One region of the Mixta sp. BE291 genome, then DNA from elsewhere that is predicted to be linked to it. Evidence: predicted binding sites of a transcription regulator. Region 1 holds the regulator's gene; each other region holds the start of a gene.
The links. Region 1 encodes LexA, which represses DNA repair genes until DNA is damaged. Its sites were predicted from a motif close to TNCTGTATGTACATACAGNA; they were not measured.
Positions count from the first base shown of each region.

Region 1 (3,874 bases):
AGAGTTTGTTGCCTTTAAAGGTACGGCGAATAAAGAATGCGCCGAGGCGACGGAAAATCGGCCCGGCCGGCCAGAAGTTAAGGTTGATGCCCGCAGCGATATGCGGCGGCACCAGACCCTGATGATAAAGCACGTAAGAGAGCAGCAGATAATCCATATGGCTGCGGTGGCAGGGCACATAAACCAGCCCGTGACCATCCAGCGCCAGCTGACGAATGCGTTCGCCGCCGCTGACATTAATGCCCTGATAGATTTTGCTCCATGTCCAGCCAATCACGCGGTCGGTCAGGCGGATCATTTCGTAGGAAAAGTCTGCGGCGACCTCTTCCATCAGCTCAATGGCATTCTGCTGCGCTTTTTCCTGCGAGATTTTCTTGCTGCGCGCTTCGTCTTCTACCGCTTTCGCAATGGCTTTCGACTGCAGCAGCTTATTAAACAGATCGTGGCGCACCGGCAAACGCGGACCAACAGCGGCCAGGCGTTGACGGGCGAAGTGAATCCGCGCCACACGCGCCAGTTTCTGCGCAATGGTTTTATCGGTGCCGTGTTCGGTAGCCATACGACGCAGGGAGACCATCGGCGAGAAGCGGACAAAGCTATCGCGACCCAGCCACAGCACGGCAAAAAATTTCTGTATACCGTTCAGCTCACGCAGGTGAGGGGTTTGTTCGCCCTGTACCTCGCGTCCCGGCGCGCGGCCAAACATCACCGAAACCGGCACCATCTGCACATCTAACTCGGGGTTGTTGCGGTGCAAATCGAGGTAATCGTGAAACAGCTTCACCGATTCCTGATTCGGCACAAAATAGGGGAACACGCGCGGACCGTCATGAATAAAGACGTGACGCGGCAGCAGAGCGCCATCTATCTCCAGCGGCTCAAGCGGATCGGGCAGATCGTGCAAGCGACACTGGGTGCGCAGCGCAAGGAGATCGGCCTTTGAATCATAAGGCAATACATACATAATGGGGCGCGACGTATCGAGTCCCAGTTCTGCTACCGGATCGCCCGGAATTGCCTTACTCTTAACCAAAAATGTAAGTGGTAAATTCAGTAACTTATAATAAAGTTTACGCCAACCTGACATAGACAACATGAAGCCTCTTGTTAGCAAAGCGCCGCAAGCATACCAGAAAGCGCATTGAAGATCTGTGGTGTTGCATTTAGTGCTGCACCCTGACATTGACGTTAAACATTGCAAAGGGTTCCCTGAAGATGGCAAATAACGTAACGGGCCTGATCCGCATCATTAAAGCGGCCGGATACTCCTGGAAAGGCCTGCGGGCGGCCTGGCAACATGAAGCGGCGTTTCGCCAGGAAGCGGTTCTGGCGCTGGTGGCGATCGCGATCGCCTGCTGGCTTGATGTCGATGCCATCACGCGTGTGTTACTGATAGGCTCGGTATTTCTCATTATTATTGTCGAGATCCTTAACAGCGCTATCGAAGCGGTGGTTGACCGTATCGGCAGCGAGTTTCATCCGCTGGCGGGACGGGCCAAAGATATGGGATCCGCCGCGGTGTTGCTCAGCATCATACTGGCGCTTTTTGTGTGGGTAACCCTGCTATGGTCATATTTACGATAGCCTTTCCAGAATAGATAAAGAGTTGTTTTTTACACAGCATTTGGTTTCCATTCCACCAATACCTGTATATACTCACAGCGACTGTATAAACAACCAGGGGGCGGGATGAAAACCTTAACGGCTCGGCAGCAGCAGGTTTATGACCTGATTCGCGATCACATTAATCAGACAGGTATGCCGCCAACGCGTGCGGAAATCGCCGCCCAGTTAGGCTTTCGCTCCCCTAACGCCGCAGAGGAACATCTGAAAGCGCTGGCACGTAAAGGCGTGATTGAGATGGTGTCCGGTGCTTCACGCGGGATTCGCCTGATGGCGGAAGAAGAAAACGGCCTGCCGTTGATTGGCCGCGTCGCCGCCGGTGAGCCGCTGCTGGCGCAGGAACATATTGAAAGCCGCTTCCAGGTTGATCCTAATCTGTTCAAGCCTCACGCAGACTTCCTGCTGCGCGTCAGCGGCATGTCGATGAAAGATATCGGTATTGTGGATGGCGACCTGCTGGCGGTGCATAAAACGCAGGATGTGCGTAACGGCCAGGTAGTCGTAGCGCGCATTGATGACGAAGTGACCGTTAAGCGCCTGAAGCGTCAGGGCAATACCGTGCAGCTGCTGCCGGAAAACCATGATTTCCAGCCGATTGTGGTCGATCTGCAACAGCAGACGCTGACAATCGAAGGTCTGGCCGTTGGCGTTATTCGTAACGGCGACTGGCTGTAATGACTTCGTGGCGGCCTGCTGGCCGTCACGTATTTCCCCTGCTATTTTTCTTCCGGCGATAACCGCTGTGGCCTGTCGCCATATTCTTGCTGCGGATTGCCATGCACTTCTTCTCTGCGACTGATAAAAATCTCTGGCGGCTGGCGCTGCCCATGATCCTCTCAAACATTACCGTGCCGCTGCTGGGCCTGGTGGACACTGCCGTTATTGGTCACCTGGACAGCCCCGTCTATCTGGGCGGCGTCGCGGTAGGCGCCACCGCGACCAGCTTTCTGTTTATGCTGCTGCTTTTCCTGCGTATGAGCACTACCGGGCTCACCGCGCAGGCGTTTGGCGCAGGCGATAAGCAGGCGCTGGCGCGCGCGCTGGTACAACCCTTATGCATCGCCCTGGTTGCCGGTATCGCCTTTATCCTGTTGCGTGAGCCGCTTAGCGCTCTGGCCGCGCAGGCGGTGGGCGGCAGCCCGGCAGTGCTGGAACAGGCGCAGCGCTTTATCCACATCCGCTGGCTTAGCGCCCCCGCGACGCTGGCTAATTTGGTGATACTCGGTTGGCTGCTGGGCGTGCAGTATGCGCGTGCTCCGTTCATCTTGTTGATCGTCGGTAATCTGGTCAATATCCTGCTCGACCTGTGGTTTGTTATCGGCCTTGGCTGGGGCGTGGCGGGCGCAGCGGCGGCAACCGCCATTGCTGAAACCGTTTCGCTGCTGGTCGGGCTGGGGCTGGTATGGCATGTGTTACGCCTGCGTCAGATAACCTTTACGCATCTAAAACAGGGTCTGAAGGGCAATATGCGCCGGTTACTGCGCTTGAACCGCGACATTATGCTGCGTTCGCTGCTGCTACAGCTCTGCTTCGCCTCTGTCACGATTTTAGGCGCGCGCATGGGCAGCGAGATCGTAGCGGTAAATGCGGTGCTGCTGATGTTCCTGACTTTTACCGCTTATGCGCTGGATGGCTTTGCCTATGCGGTTGAGGCGGTTTCCGGCGAGGCCTTTGGCGTCGGCGATGAGGCGAAGCTGCGCCGGGTCTGGTTTGCCGCCTGTCGGCAGGCGGGACTGGTCGCGCTGCTGTTCGCCGTAGGCTATGGGCTTTGGGGCAGGGATGTCGTTACGCTGCTGACTTCCTTGCCGCAGCTACAGGCGCTGGCGGATCGCTATCTGCCGTGGCAGATGCTGTTACCTGTGGTCGGCGTCTGGTGCTATTTGCTGGATGGCATGTTTATTGGCGCAACACGCGGCCGTGAAATGCGCAACAGTATGGCGCTGGCGGCGTTGGGGTTTGGCATCACACTATTCACCGTGCCGCAGCTGGGAAATCATGGTTTATGGCTGGCCGTTACCGTTTTCCTGCTGTTGCGCGGGCTGACGCTGGGATGGGTATGGCATCGTTATCAGCAGCGGGGCACCTGGTTTACGCTTTGACACATTTGTTACCGTTACGCTTATTAGCTGAATTGGCTGGGTTTTCAGCATGCTTCAGGGTTATTGAGGCGATTTTTTAGTTCATATTCCTGTGTTTCAGAGCAAATTCGCCCGTTTCTACTATTATTAAAAGTGTCAAACACAGGGAATCA
Region 1 covers NZ_JAVDXN010000008.1:118,298-122,171, reverse strand. Annotated here, with positions in the region: gene plsB (glycerol-3-phosphate 1-O-acyltransferase PlsB) at 1-1,087, opposite strand, end outside; gene J2X14_RS17500 (diacylglycerol kinase) at 1,216-1,584, shown strand; gene lexA (transcriptional repressor LexA) at 1,690-2,298, shown strand; gene dinF (MATE family efflux transporter DinF) at 2,400-3,722, shown strand.

Region 2 (3,874 bases), on a different contig from region 1:
CCTGATCGGATGTTTCCAGTTTATCTCCGGGAAATAAGTACCTTTCTGCGTCGTACCATAAAACGAACTTCAGGTTGTAAGGCGAGCTTACCAGCGAAAAAACGGTATCTGAATCAGGGCTGACAATAGAGTCAAGTACATACCAAACCATAACTGCTCCATAAAACGGCAACAAAAAAATCCTGCTTTTTGAGTAAAAGAGTCTCGACTCTGCTACACAGATTATAGTCAGAATTTACTGCTATTTTTAGAAATTAATTAATTTTTCGCAACTTTTTAGTGCTTTTGATTTAACTTATTGATTATTTTGCGAAATGAAATAAGTTTTTGCTGAGTCAGGCGATGGGCGAGTGAAGAGGGCAAAAGGTGATGAGAAGTAAAACAGGAATGTTCTGAGAAGTGGGGGTACCTGTACTTTAAGAGAGTTGATACATAAATTATTTTAACGGAATATAGGCAGCGTTGGTTGTACGGGGCGTCGCAGCAGTTAACGTCCACGGCAACGCAAACCTGCCACAGTGTGATGCTGTTGGGCGGAGAAAAAAAGCCATCAGGCTGCAACACCAGGGAAACCTTCAGAAATTTGCGCTGCGCTGTTCAGGATGAAAAAAATAAAAATCGGTCAACCGCAGACAGCGCGAATGAAGGGTGCTAAGCTGACTAATCATTCAGCAAATATTAAGGTTTTTTTATTCTAACTATCAAATATCGATGCTCGCGTTGTCAGGGGCATCAGTGCCGTATCTCTTTGTTCGATGTTTCCATGCGTAATCCCCACGGTGCTATCTGCATCTTTTGTAAATCTCCCATGTTGGTAAGCTATCGGGTGCCGCAGGCTGCCTGAATCATCTCTTGTTACTGTCCTTATTGAACACGGCGGTTTCTCAGCACCTTGTTAAGTGCTGTGTGACTTGAAGTGTGGGGCACCTGCAACCATATTTAATCTTAATCAACGGATCAGGAGAAAATCATGGCGAGCGGCTGGGCTTCTGATGAAGCCGTAAATGACCAGATCAACAGCACCATCAACGATGGCGTAGAACGGGTGCGCCAGGCGCTGGGGCAGGGCGAAAGTGAACGCTTCTGCCAGGAGTGTGGTGAGGAAATTTCTGAGGCAAGACGTAAAGCGCTAAAAGGCGTACGTTTTTGCCTCGCCTGCCAGACAGAAATGGATAAACAACAAAAAAACCTCAGTCTGTATAATCGTCGCGGCAGTAAAGACAGCCAGCTACGCTAACCCGCTATGTGGCCAGGCGATCGCCCGGCGACGGTTATGCATGAGGTGCCATCAGCACGCTGCTGCTTTGCGCCGCCCTGATACAGTCGGCGGCGTTGGTCAGGTTACGCATCTTATTTTCTGGGCGTCAGCAGATAATCGGGATGTTTTCCCGCCAGCAGCAGCAGTAGTTCATATTCACCTGCGCTAAGCCCACCGTTTTTACCCGCTTCCGCTTCTGACTCTTTCTTTTGCCATACGCGCAGGCTGTAATCAAAGCGTTCTGCTGCTTCCGCTTGCGTCAGGCCCGCCGCCTGACGTGTGGTTTTGATGGCTGCGCCGGTGGCAGGGAGCATGGACAGGACTTTCAGAGGCATCGCAATCTCCACAACAATTTATAATAAGTTTTTTCCTAAGCATTAACACGGACCCTTCCGGTGTCAAGGCGGGTTAAATGGTTGTGGTTTTATAATGAATTGATATTACAATTTTTGGGTGATGTTCCCGATTCAGCAAAATTAAATTTTCCGCCAATGCTGAAAAAACCAGCAATCTGGCGAGGCGGCAAAATAATATGCTGTCTGCCGTTGTGCTTAATTTCAACGCAAAGCGTAATAGCTGAAAGGAATACCGCGACCGGTTTTTCTGAAAAATATTCCCGCTGCGCTTGATCAAAAGCGCCTGTTACGTTTACTGTATTTATATACAGTATTCATTGGAATTATGGGTTATGGAGTTCATCAAGCCTGCCGAGCTGGGCATTATTTTGCAGCTGCCGCTGTTTATTGAGCGGGTGGCGTGCGGCTTTCCTTCTCCGGCGCAGGATTATATTGAACAACGCCTCGATCTCAACGATCTGCTGGTGCAGCGCCCCAGCGCGACCTATTTTGTGCGGGTCAGCGGTGATTCGATGATTGAAGGCGGCATCAGCGATGGCGATATGCTGGTGGTGGATTGTTCTCTTACCCCTGAGCATGGCGATATCGTGGTGGCGGCGGTGGAAGGGGAGTTTACGGTTAAAAAGCTTCAGCTACGGCCGCAGGTGCAGCTGGTGCCGATGAATGCGGCCTGGCGTCCTATTGTGCCGAACAGCGAGGAAGGGCTGCAAATCTTTGGCGTAGTGACATTTACCATTAAAGCGGTGAAATAGGGTGCGCGCCTGGCCCGTGCTTAATTTTGCTCGCAGCCAATACCGCAGGCAAAGCGGCGAACCAGGAGCCGTCCGGCCAGGCTGGTGCGCGCCTGGCCTGCGCTTAGTTCTGCTCGGAAACCAGTATCGCAAGCGTATCCGGTTCCAGCGCCCGAAAAAGGTGCTCCTGGTCCGCCGGGTAGGAGATATAGTCGCCCACATTCAACTCTACCGGGGCGTGAGTCAGCCCCACCAGCGCCCGGCCCTGAGCGATAATAATATGCTCTACCGAACCCAACGAGTGCGGGCTGGAGAGGCGCTCGCTGCCAGGCTGCGTCATCAGCAAATAAACGTCTCGTCGCGCGCCAGGCGGGCAGGTAGCCAGCAGAATAGCTTTATAATCGGCCAGTTCGGCGGTGACGGTTGGCCCTTCGCCACGGCGAATTACCTGCATCTGATTAACCTGCGGCTCCATTAAACGCGCAAAAGGAATATCCAGCGCCACGCACAGCGCCCAAAGCGTTTCCAGACTGGGATTGCCGTTGCCCGCCTCCAACTGAGAAAGGGTCGATTTGGCAATCCCGGCGCGTCGTGCCACCTCCGCCAGGGAGAGTCCGGCTCTTTGTCGCTCTCGGATCAGGCCTTCAGCAATAATCGTAATCGGTTGGGTCACGCGCTCTTCCTGTATCGAACGATCGTTCGTCTTGTAAAACGTTCCTGAACTGTTCATTATAACGGTCATCTGTTCGTTATGGGAGAGGGGTTATGGTTCGGCGGCGTTTTTTACTCAAAAATAGTGTGCTGAAGGGGATCGTGCTGGTATGCCTGGCCGATGCGCTGGTGGGGCTTTCTTACGGCTCGCTGGCGATTGCCGACGGTTTTCCATTTTGGGTTCCGATGACACTCTCTGTACTGGTGCTGGCCGGTGCGTCAGAATTTATGTTTATCGGCATTATCGCCGGTGGCGGCAGCCCTTTTACCGCCGCGGCGGCTGGGCTGTTGGTGAATGCTCGCCATCTGCCTTTTGGCATTGCCGTTAAAGATCTGGTAGGGCGTAAATACCTGAGCTGGTTGGGCTGCCATATCATGAATGATGAAAGCGTGGTGTTTGGCATTTCTCAGCGCAAACAGGTTGAGCGCCGGGCCGCCTACTGGTTGTGCGGATTAGGCATCGCCTTCTGCTGGCCGCTGAGCGTGATGCTGGGAACCGTGGTAGGGCGCTGGATCCCGGACACCGATGCTATCGGGCTGGATGCGGTATTTCCGGCCATCTTAATCGCGCTGATTTTTCCGGCCTTGCAGCAGCGGCGGGTGCGCATTCCAGCGATAACAGGCGCGACCATTGCGCTGGTGACCTTGCCGTGGGTGCCGGTGGGCATGCCGGTGCTGCTTTCCTTATCGGGCCTGCTGGCGTGGAGGAACAGAAAATGACGTCGACAACCATGATGGTGGGCGGGATCGCCCTGCTGGCTTCCGGCACCTGGCTGATGCGCTTTATCGGTTATAAGCTGGGCAGCCGCATGGCGTTA
Region 2 covers NZ_JAVDXN010000001.1:444,466-448,339, forward strand. Annotated here, with positions in the region: gene J2X14_RS02045 (hypothetical protein) at 1-151, opposite strand, end outside; gene ymcF (cold shock small protein YmcF) at 701-844, shown strand; gene J2X14_RS02050 (DksA/TraR family C4-type zinc finger protein) at 971-1,237, shown strand; gene J2X14_RS02055 (helix-turn-helix domain-containing protein) at 1,351-1,593, opposite strand; gene umuD (translesion error-prone DNA polymerase V autoproteolytic subunit) at 1,947-2,366, shown strand; gene J2X14_RS02065 (helix-turn-helix domain-containing protein) at 2,470-3,018, opposite strand; gene J2X14_RS02070 (AzlC family ABC transporter permease) at 3,111-3,776, shown strand; gene J2X14_RS02075 (AzlD domain-containing protein) at 3,773-3,874, shown strand, end outside.
Region 2: umuD (translesion error-prone DNA polymerase V autoproteolytic subunit) is a predicted target of LexA. The motif match lies at 1,908-1,927, and genes of this name have one in related genera.

Region 3 (3,874 bases), on a different contig from region 1:
CAGAAACCTTTAACCAGTCCCATCTGGCCGATGCCTACGAGCGCCTGCTGCTGGAAAGTATGCGCGGCATTCAGGCGCTGTTTGTGCGCCGTGATGAGGTGGAAGCGGCATGGAAATGGGTCGATTCCATTGTTGATGCCTGGGCGGCGGATAACGACGCGCCTAAGCCTTATCAGGCGGGCACCTGGGGGCCCGTTGCTTCCGTGGCGATGATCACCCGCGATGGCCGTTCCTGGAACGAGTTCGAATAAGTCAAAAGCTGTTAAGCCCGCGTAATGCGGGCTTTTTTTTGCGTTGTAAAAACGTTGAAAAAAATGAACCGCAGTTTCAAAAAATGCTTAAGCACGTGGACGCCTGCGCTAAAGATCAGGTATGGTAATCACCGTTTCTTTGCCGCGCGGATGCGCCATTTTTGCCAGTGGTCGGATGGTTCGCTGGCCTGACAGGAGAAAGTACGATGAAAAACTGGAAAACAAGTGCCGAATCGATCCTGACCACCGGGCCAGTGGTGCCGGTTATCGTAGTGAATAAACTGGAACATGCGGTGCCGATGGCGAAGGCGCTGGTGGCGGGCGGCGTGCGCGTACTGGAAGTTACGCTGCGTACGCCGGTCGCAATGGATGCGCTGAAAGCGATTATTCAGGAAGTGCCGGACGCCATCGTCGGCGCCGGAACGGTGATCAATCCGCAGCAGCTGGCGGAAGTGACCGCAGCGGGCGCGCAGTTTGTTATCAGCCCCGGCATCACGGAACCGTTATTGCAGGCGGCCGTGGAAGGCAGCGTTCCGTTGATTCCCGGTATCAGCACCGTGTCTGAATTAATGACCGGTATGCAGTATGGCCTGCGCGAGTTTAAATTCTTCCCGGCGGAAGCCAACGGCGGCGTAAAAGCGTTACAGGCGATCGGCGGACCGTTCCCGCAGGTGCGTTTCTGCCCAACCGGCGGTATCTCGCCGAAAAATTACCGTGATTACCTGGCGCTGAAAAGCGTGCTGTGCATCGGCGGCTCCTGGCTGGTGCCCAACGATGCGCTGGAAAGCGGCGATTATCAGCGCATTACCGATTTGGCGCGTGAAGCGGTAGCGGGCGCTCGCTAAGCATGATGGCTCTCCCCGGCGGGAGAGCCATGTTTTGTTAACCGCTAACCCTGACGGCCGCCGCCGCGGCAACCGCGCGCGTTACCGCCTCCTCGACGTTTTCCGCCGTGGCCAGCGCCACGCCCATCCGACGTTTGCCGTCGATTTCCGGTTTCGCAAACAGCCGCAGCTGCTGCCCGGCGCCCAATGCATTTTCCACTTCGCCATAGCTGACGTTATTGCTGCGCAGCGCCGGCAGAATAACCGCTGATGCCGCCGGGCCATACTGACGAATCGCGCCGATCGGCAGGCCTAGAAAGGCGCGCACATGCAGGGCGAACTCGGAGAGATCCTGCGAAATCAGCGTAACCATGCCGGTATCGTGCGGGCGCGGCGACACCTCGCTGAAAACCACTTCATCGCCGCAGACAAACAGCTCCACGCCAAATAAGCCAAAGCCGCCCAGCGCTTTCACGACGTCGCCAGCGATCTGTTGGGCGCGCGCTAATGCCTGCGGGCTCATCTGTTGCGGCTGCCAGGATTCACGATAATCGCCATCCTCCTGACGATGACCAATCGGCGCGCAAAAATGAATGCCGTCTGCGGCGCTGACGGTAAGCAGGGTAATTTCAAAATCAAATTTTACCACGCCTTCGATAATCACTTTTCCGGCCCCGGCGCGTCCACCCTGTTGTGCGTAGATCCACGCCTGTTCCAGCTGGGACGCCTCACGTACGAAGCTCTGACCTTTGCCGGAAGAACTCATCACCGGCTTCACGATGCAGGGAAAACCGATCTCTTCCGCTGCGGCGATAAAGGCGGGCTGCGTATCGGCGAAGCGATAGCTGGAGGTGGGCAAAGCCAGCGTTTCAGCCGCCAGACGGCGGATACCTTCACGATTCATGGTAAGACGCGCCGCCTGAGCGGTGGGCACCACGCGCTGTCCCTGTTGCTCCAGCTCAATCAGCATATCTGTGGCGATCGCTTCAATTTCCGGCACCACATAATCGGGACGCTCCTGAGCAATCAGCGCTTTCAGCGCCGCGCCATCCAGCATATTAATCACATGGCTGCGGTGGGCGACATGCATCGCTGGCGCATCGGCATAGCGATCCACGGCAATCACTTCAACGCCTAAACGCTGACATTCAATGGCCACTTCTTTGCCCAGTTCGCCTGAACCCAACAGCATCACACGCGTCGCGCCGGGACGCAGCGCCGTTCCAAGAATCGTCATAGTACCTACCTGAAAAGTGAAGAGTAAAAACGCGCGCAGTATATACGAAAACGTTTGCGCTGACAGCCGTCAGGAAAACTTGATCTCAGGATTTTGCCTGTTATACTGTATAAAAATACAGTATATACCCGAGGTGAGTCATGGCTGTTGAAACCAAATTTGTTGTGGTCAGAAAAGGTGAAGAAAAAATGACATTTGCCAGTAAAAAAGAAGCAGACGCATACGACAAAATGCTCGATATGGCGGAAGCTTTTACTGACTGGCTGGTACAAAGCGATCTGCCGCTGGAAGAAGCTCAGCTGGAAAACCTGGGCCTGTTCCTGGCGGAACAGAAAGATGCGGTACAGCATATTTTACGTACCAGCAAGCTGCCGGACGCGCAGCCCGCGGTAAAAGCATCGAAGGCCGCCGCAGCGGAAACCAGCGATGATAACGCGCCAGACGAAACGGCGAAAAAAGTTCGCGCGGTTAAAGCGGCCTGATTAACGCGCCCGCTCAACGTTGCAGCCTGGCGAATATCAGCCACACTTTCCTGATAACGATGTTAAGCAGAGCGGGATGAACAGGGTTCATCCCACCTTCTTTTGCTATTTGCTCTCGCTTACGCTTCTTGACGCCCGATGCTTCACACTATCGGCATACATCACAAAGGAGAGCTTATGAGTAACTGGCTGCAGCAAGTGCAAAAAATGTTGAGCAATACGGGCATCGGCAACGCAGGCGCAAAAGCGCAGGGCGGCAGCGAAGGGCTAAGCAAAATGCTGGCGCCGGGTGCGCTCGGCGGCCTGGCCGGTATGCTGATATCCAGTAAATCCTCGCGCAATCTGTTAAGCAAATATGGCAAAAACGCCCTGGTGATCGGCGGCAGCGCGGCGGCCGGCGTTTTGCTATGGAATAAATATAAGCAGCGCGTGCGTGAAGCGCATCAGGATGAGCCGCAGTTTGGTCAGCAGGAGACACCGGTGGATCAGCGCGCGGAACGTTTGATTACCGCGCTGGTGTTCGCGGCGAAAAGCGACGGTCATATCGATGGCGAAGAGCGCAAAGCCATCGAGCAAAACATCCATCAGGCGGGTTATGGCGAACAGGCGGAAGCGCTGATTCAACAGGCGATTGATCGTCCGCTGGATCCGCACGGGCTGGCGCAGGGCATAAAAAACGAGGAAGAGGCGTTAGAGCTTTACTTCCTGAGCTGTGCGGCTATCGATGTCGACCACTTTATGGAACGCAGCTACCTGAAAGAGCTGGGCGATGCACTGAAGATCCCGGCGGACGTGCGCGAAGATATTGAAAAAGATATTCGCGCCGAAAAAGAGAAACTCCCATCCTGACCCTCTCTGTTAAGGCCTGCCGCTGCCTGGCGGCGGGCTGGTAACCTTCACAACCTGCTTTTTGCCGCTGCCGCTTGGCAATCATGGCCTTAGCTGCCAACCTTAATGTATCTATGTCTGAAAACAGTAACCGTTATGATGCCACCGAAAGCGAAGAGAGTTCCTCATGAAATGACGCTGCATGATGATACGCGCGTCGATAATTACTACTGGCTGCGTGATGACCAGCGT
Region 3 covers NZ_JAVDXN010000002.1:87,147-91,020, reverse strand. Annotated here, with positions in the region: gene zwf (glucose-6-phosphate dehydrogenase) at 1-251, shown strand, start outside; gene J2X14_RS05565 (bifunctional 4-hydroxy-2-oxoglutarate aldolase/2-dehydro-3-deoxy-phosphogluconate aldolase) at 458-1,096, shown strand; gene purT (formate-dependent phosphoribosylglycinamide formyltransferase) at 1,134-2,312, opposite strand; gene J2X14_RS05555 (YebG family protein) at 2,453-2,794, shown strand; gene J2X14_RS05550 (tellurite resistance TerB family protein) at 2,972-3,643, shown strand; gene J2X14_RS05545 (prolyl oligopeptidase family serine peptidase) at 3,779-3,874, shown strand, end outside.
Region 3: J2X14_RS05555 (YebG family protein) is a predicted target of LexA. The motif match lies at 2,416-2,435, and genes of this name have one in related genera.

Region 4 (3,874 bases), on a different contig from region 1:
AAGTCGGCTACGTGGCGATCGCGGTCAGCGCGGCACGCGGCGCACGCTGCATTACTACTTTGTGGCGCAGGATATCCATGAACGCGCCAGCTCCTCGCATGTGCAGTATCACGCCCTGCGTCAGGAGTGGCGCTACAGCGAAATCCTGTTTCGCTTTCAGCGCCTGCTAACCATGCAGGCGCGCGCCTGTCGGCAGCTTTCCGAGGCGATCTTGCTCCAGCGCAGCTATCAACATGATGCACGCTTTGAGCGCGCCTTTAGCCATCTGCAGGCGACATTGGATCGTCTGCCCGATACGCCGCAGGACAAAGCGCGTCAAAAAGCGCTGCGCTATTTACTGCGCAATTTAAAAGCGATTGATGCGCAGCTGGCAACCATTGAGTCGGAACAGGCGCTGGAGCAGGCGCATCGCGACGGCAGCGATACCCATCTCTCCAGCGAAGGGTTAACCGGCTGGAGCGATATACGGCTGCGCATAAGCCGTCACCTGACGCCGGAGTCACCGCTTTTTCGTCATGCCGTACGCATGTCGTTAGTGTTGTGCGTCGGGTACGCCTTTATTCAGCTTACCGGCCTGGAGCGTGGCTACTGGATTTTATTAACCAGCCTGTTTGTTTGCCAGCCTGGCTATAACGCCACGCGTCGCCGTCTGGCGCTGCGTATTATCGGCACCTTAACCGGCATCGCGATTGGTTTACCGGTGTTATGGCTGGTGCCCTCCGTGGATGGACAGCTGTTGCTGATTGTGCTGGCGGGCGTGCTGTTCTTTGCTTTCCGCCAGGTGCAGTATGCGCATGCCACCATGTTTATTACGCTGCTGGTGCTGCTGTGCTTTAATTTGCTGGGCGAAGGCTTTGATGTCGCCGTGCCGCGCATTGTTGATACACTGTTGGGCTGCGGCATCGCCTGGCTGGCGGTGAGTTTTATCTGGCCCGACTGGCGTTTCCGGCGTCTGCCTGCGGTCGCGGAAAAAACCTTAACAGCTAACTGCCGCTATCTGGATGCGATCCTGGAACAATATCATCAGGGGAAAGATAACCGGCTGGCCTATCGTATTGCGCGCCGTGATGCGCATAACGGTGATGCTGAACTGGCGTCTGTGGTTTCCAATCTGTCAACCGAGCTGCGCCCCGATCCACGGCTGCGCGAAGCGGCATTTCGTCTGCTTTGCCTGAATCACTCTTTTTTGAGCTATATCTCAGCGTTAGGCGCGCATCGAGAGCAAATCACACAGCCGGCGTTACTGACGTTATTAGATGATGCCGTCTGCTATGTTGATGATGTTTTACAGGTAAGTGTGGTTGACGAACAGCAAGCGCAGCAGATGATGAGTGAGCTTGCTGCCCGCATTGGACATTTTGACAGCGAGGCGGATTCACAGGCGCAGTTAGTGTTACAGCAAATCGGTTTATTGATTGCGCTGCTGCCTGAACTTGCCCGCCTGAAAAAGCAGCTGGCCTCGCTTTCCGTCGCTTAGTTTTGCCGTCCTTTTTCCGGGTGAACGTTGCAGTTAAACCAGTCACGCAGCTCTTGTTTGATCTCTGCAGGCAACGCCGCCTGATGATGCCCTGAAATGGCGCCCTGCAGCGCCATTAAGCAATTCAGCCCAAGGTGCTGGTTACGCATTCGCAAGCGCAGCCAGCAGTTTTTGGCCCCTGCCTCGCGCAATGCGCAGACGCTATTGATGCCGATCTCACGCAGCAACATTTCCATGCGAATCCCCAAATTAGGCAGATCTTTAAGCCGCACATTATTTTGACGAGCATTTTTTTGCCGCTGCGCCAGGGCCAGCGCGGATTTAGAGAGCGAGAGCAAGAGCGGCGGATTATTCCATAAAGCGTCATCGATGCGGTAATAACGTAATTCCACGGCGATGCCGCGTTTATCTATCACCAGCGGCGGCAGTGACTGGGTACGTAAATAACGTTTCAGGGTTGCGCTGGCGCGTAGATAAAGTTCGCCGTCGGTAATTAACGCAAACACCACTTTCTCAACTGCCAGACTGTAGCCGCCAAACTGCGAGCGCACCGTGATATTCCCTAATGCAGCCAGCTGCTGTTTTGATTGAATTATTCTTTGGTGAGAATCCATATGCTGCTCCTTTTCCTTAAGAAACGTAAACTAACTCACTGTTTTTCATCAGCTAAAACATAGGCAATTCTTATTAATGGTTCAATTAATAAATCTGCTTGCATGCATTTGCATATAAAAAGTGCGAGACGTTTTCAAAAAATGAGGTTGATCTTAAGCGGCCAGCGCATTACTGTATATCCATACAGTAACCACATGAGCTGATAATCATGCGCACCCATTTACTGAAGTCTTCTTTTGCTCGTTCTGCTTTGCCAGGCCCTTCTCGCGCTGCCGTATCGCCGGTTTTAACCACCGGCTGGGTGAGTGAGCTAAGCTATAGCGAAGCGCAGCCAGGATTAACGCAGCTGTTACTCCTGCCGCTGTTACAGCAGTTGGGTACGCAATCACGCTGGCAGCTCTGGCTGACGCCACCGCAAAGAATCAGTCGCCACTGGCTTAAGGCTTCCGGCCTGCCGCTGCATAAAATGATGCAGGTTCCTTATCATCAGACGTTCAGTACGGTCGAAGCGATGGTCAAAGCGTTGCAGACGGGAAATTACAGCGTGGTATTAGGCTGGTTTGCTGACGATATTAGTGAAAAAGATCGGCGTCGGCTCGAAGAAGCCGCCTCTGCAGGTCAGGCGCTTGGGCTGATAATGCGACCACAATCTGGCGCATCCTGCCCCAGCGGACAAAAAAACCGGCTGAAAATTCACTCAACTTTGTATCATTAAGTAAATATAAGATAAATCTCAGCTAAAAATCCCTGTTTTCCTCTGATAACCCGCTGATTCTACTCTCGCGCGGCTAAACCTCGCTTTTGCCGCGTCAAATGCGCCTGTTTCTGCCGTTAAAATGGGCGAAATTTGTTAAAAATTGTGTACGAAAAGCTGTTTTTTTATGAACCTCTTCCACATCTGACTTGTAAGTTTCTCGCCACGTTGTAGACTTTATCTCGCCAGGGTGCTCAATAACCTCCGTTTTCCGGTAGAGTAATAATCGAGCAAAAGGACCCGGCGAAGGATTACAACCAAGAGCTTATTTTAAGCTCCTTGCCTATTTGGATGATAACGAGGCGCAAAAAATGAAAAAGACAGCTATCGCAATTGCAGTGGCACTGGCTGGCTTCGCTACCGTAGCGCAGGCCGCACCGAAAGATGACACCTGGTACACCGGTGCCAAACTGGGCTGGTCTCAGTATCACGATACTGGTTACTACGGTAACAACTACGTGAACAACGATGGCCCGACCCACGAAAGCCAGCTGGGCGCTGGTGCATTCGTAGGTTATCAGGCTAACCCATACCTGGGCTTCGAGCTGGGTTATGACTGGCTTGGTCGTATGCCTAACAAAGGCGACGCAGTTAATGGCGCATTTAAAGCACAGGGCATCCAGCTGGCAGCGAAACTGAGCTACCCGATCATGGATGACCTGGACGTGTATACCCGTCTGGGTGGTATGGTATGGCGCGCTGACTCTTCTCAGCACGTAGTGGGTACCAACGTCAGCCGTAGCGACCACGACACCGGCGTTTCTCCGCTGGCTGCTGTGGGTGTTGAATACGCACTGGACAAAAACTGGGCAACTCGCCTGGACTACCAGTGGGTTAACAACATCGGTGACGCAGGTACCGTTGGTACACGTCCTGACAACGGCATGCTGAGCGTAGGCGTTTCTTACCGTTTCGGTCAGGATGATGCAGCCGCTCCGGTTGTAGCACCGGCTCCGGCTCCGGCCCCGGTTGTTGAAACCAAGCACTTCACGCTGAAATCAGACGTGCTGTTCACCTTCAACAAAGCG
Region 4 covers NZ_JAVDXN010000001.1:269,779-273,652, reverse strand. Annotated here, with positions in the region: gene yccS (YccS family putative transporter) at 1-1,477, shown strand, start outside; gene J2X14_RS01155 (TfoX/Sxy family DNA transformation protein) at 1,474-2,091, opposite strand; gene sulA (SOS-induced cell division inhibitor SulA) at 2,301-2,807, shown strand; gene ompA (porin OmpA) at 3,158-3,874, shown strand, end outside.
Region 4: sulA (SOS-induced cell division inhibitor SulA) is a predicted target of LexA. The motif match lies at 2,262-2,281, and genes of this name have one in related genera.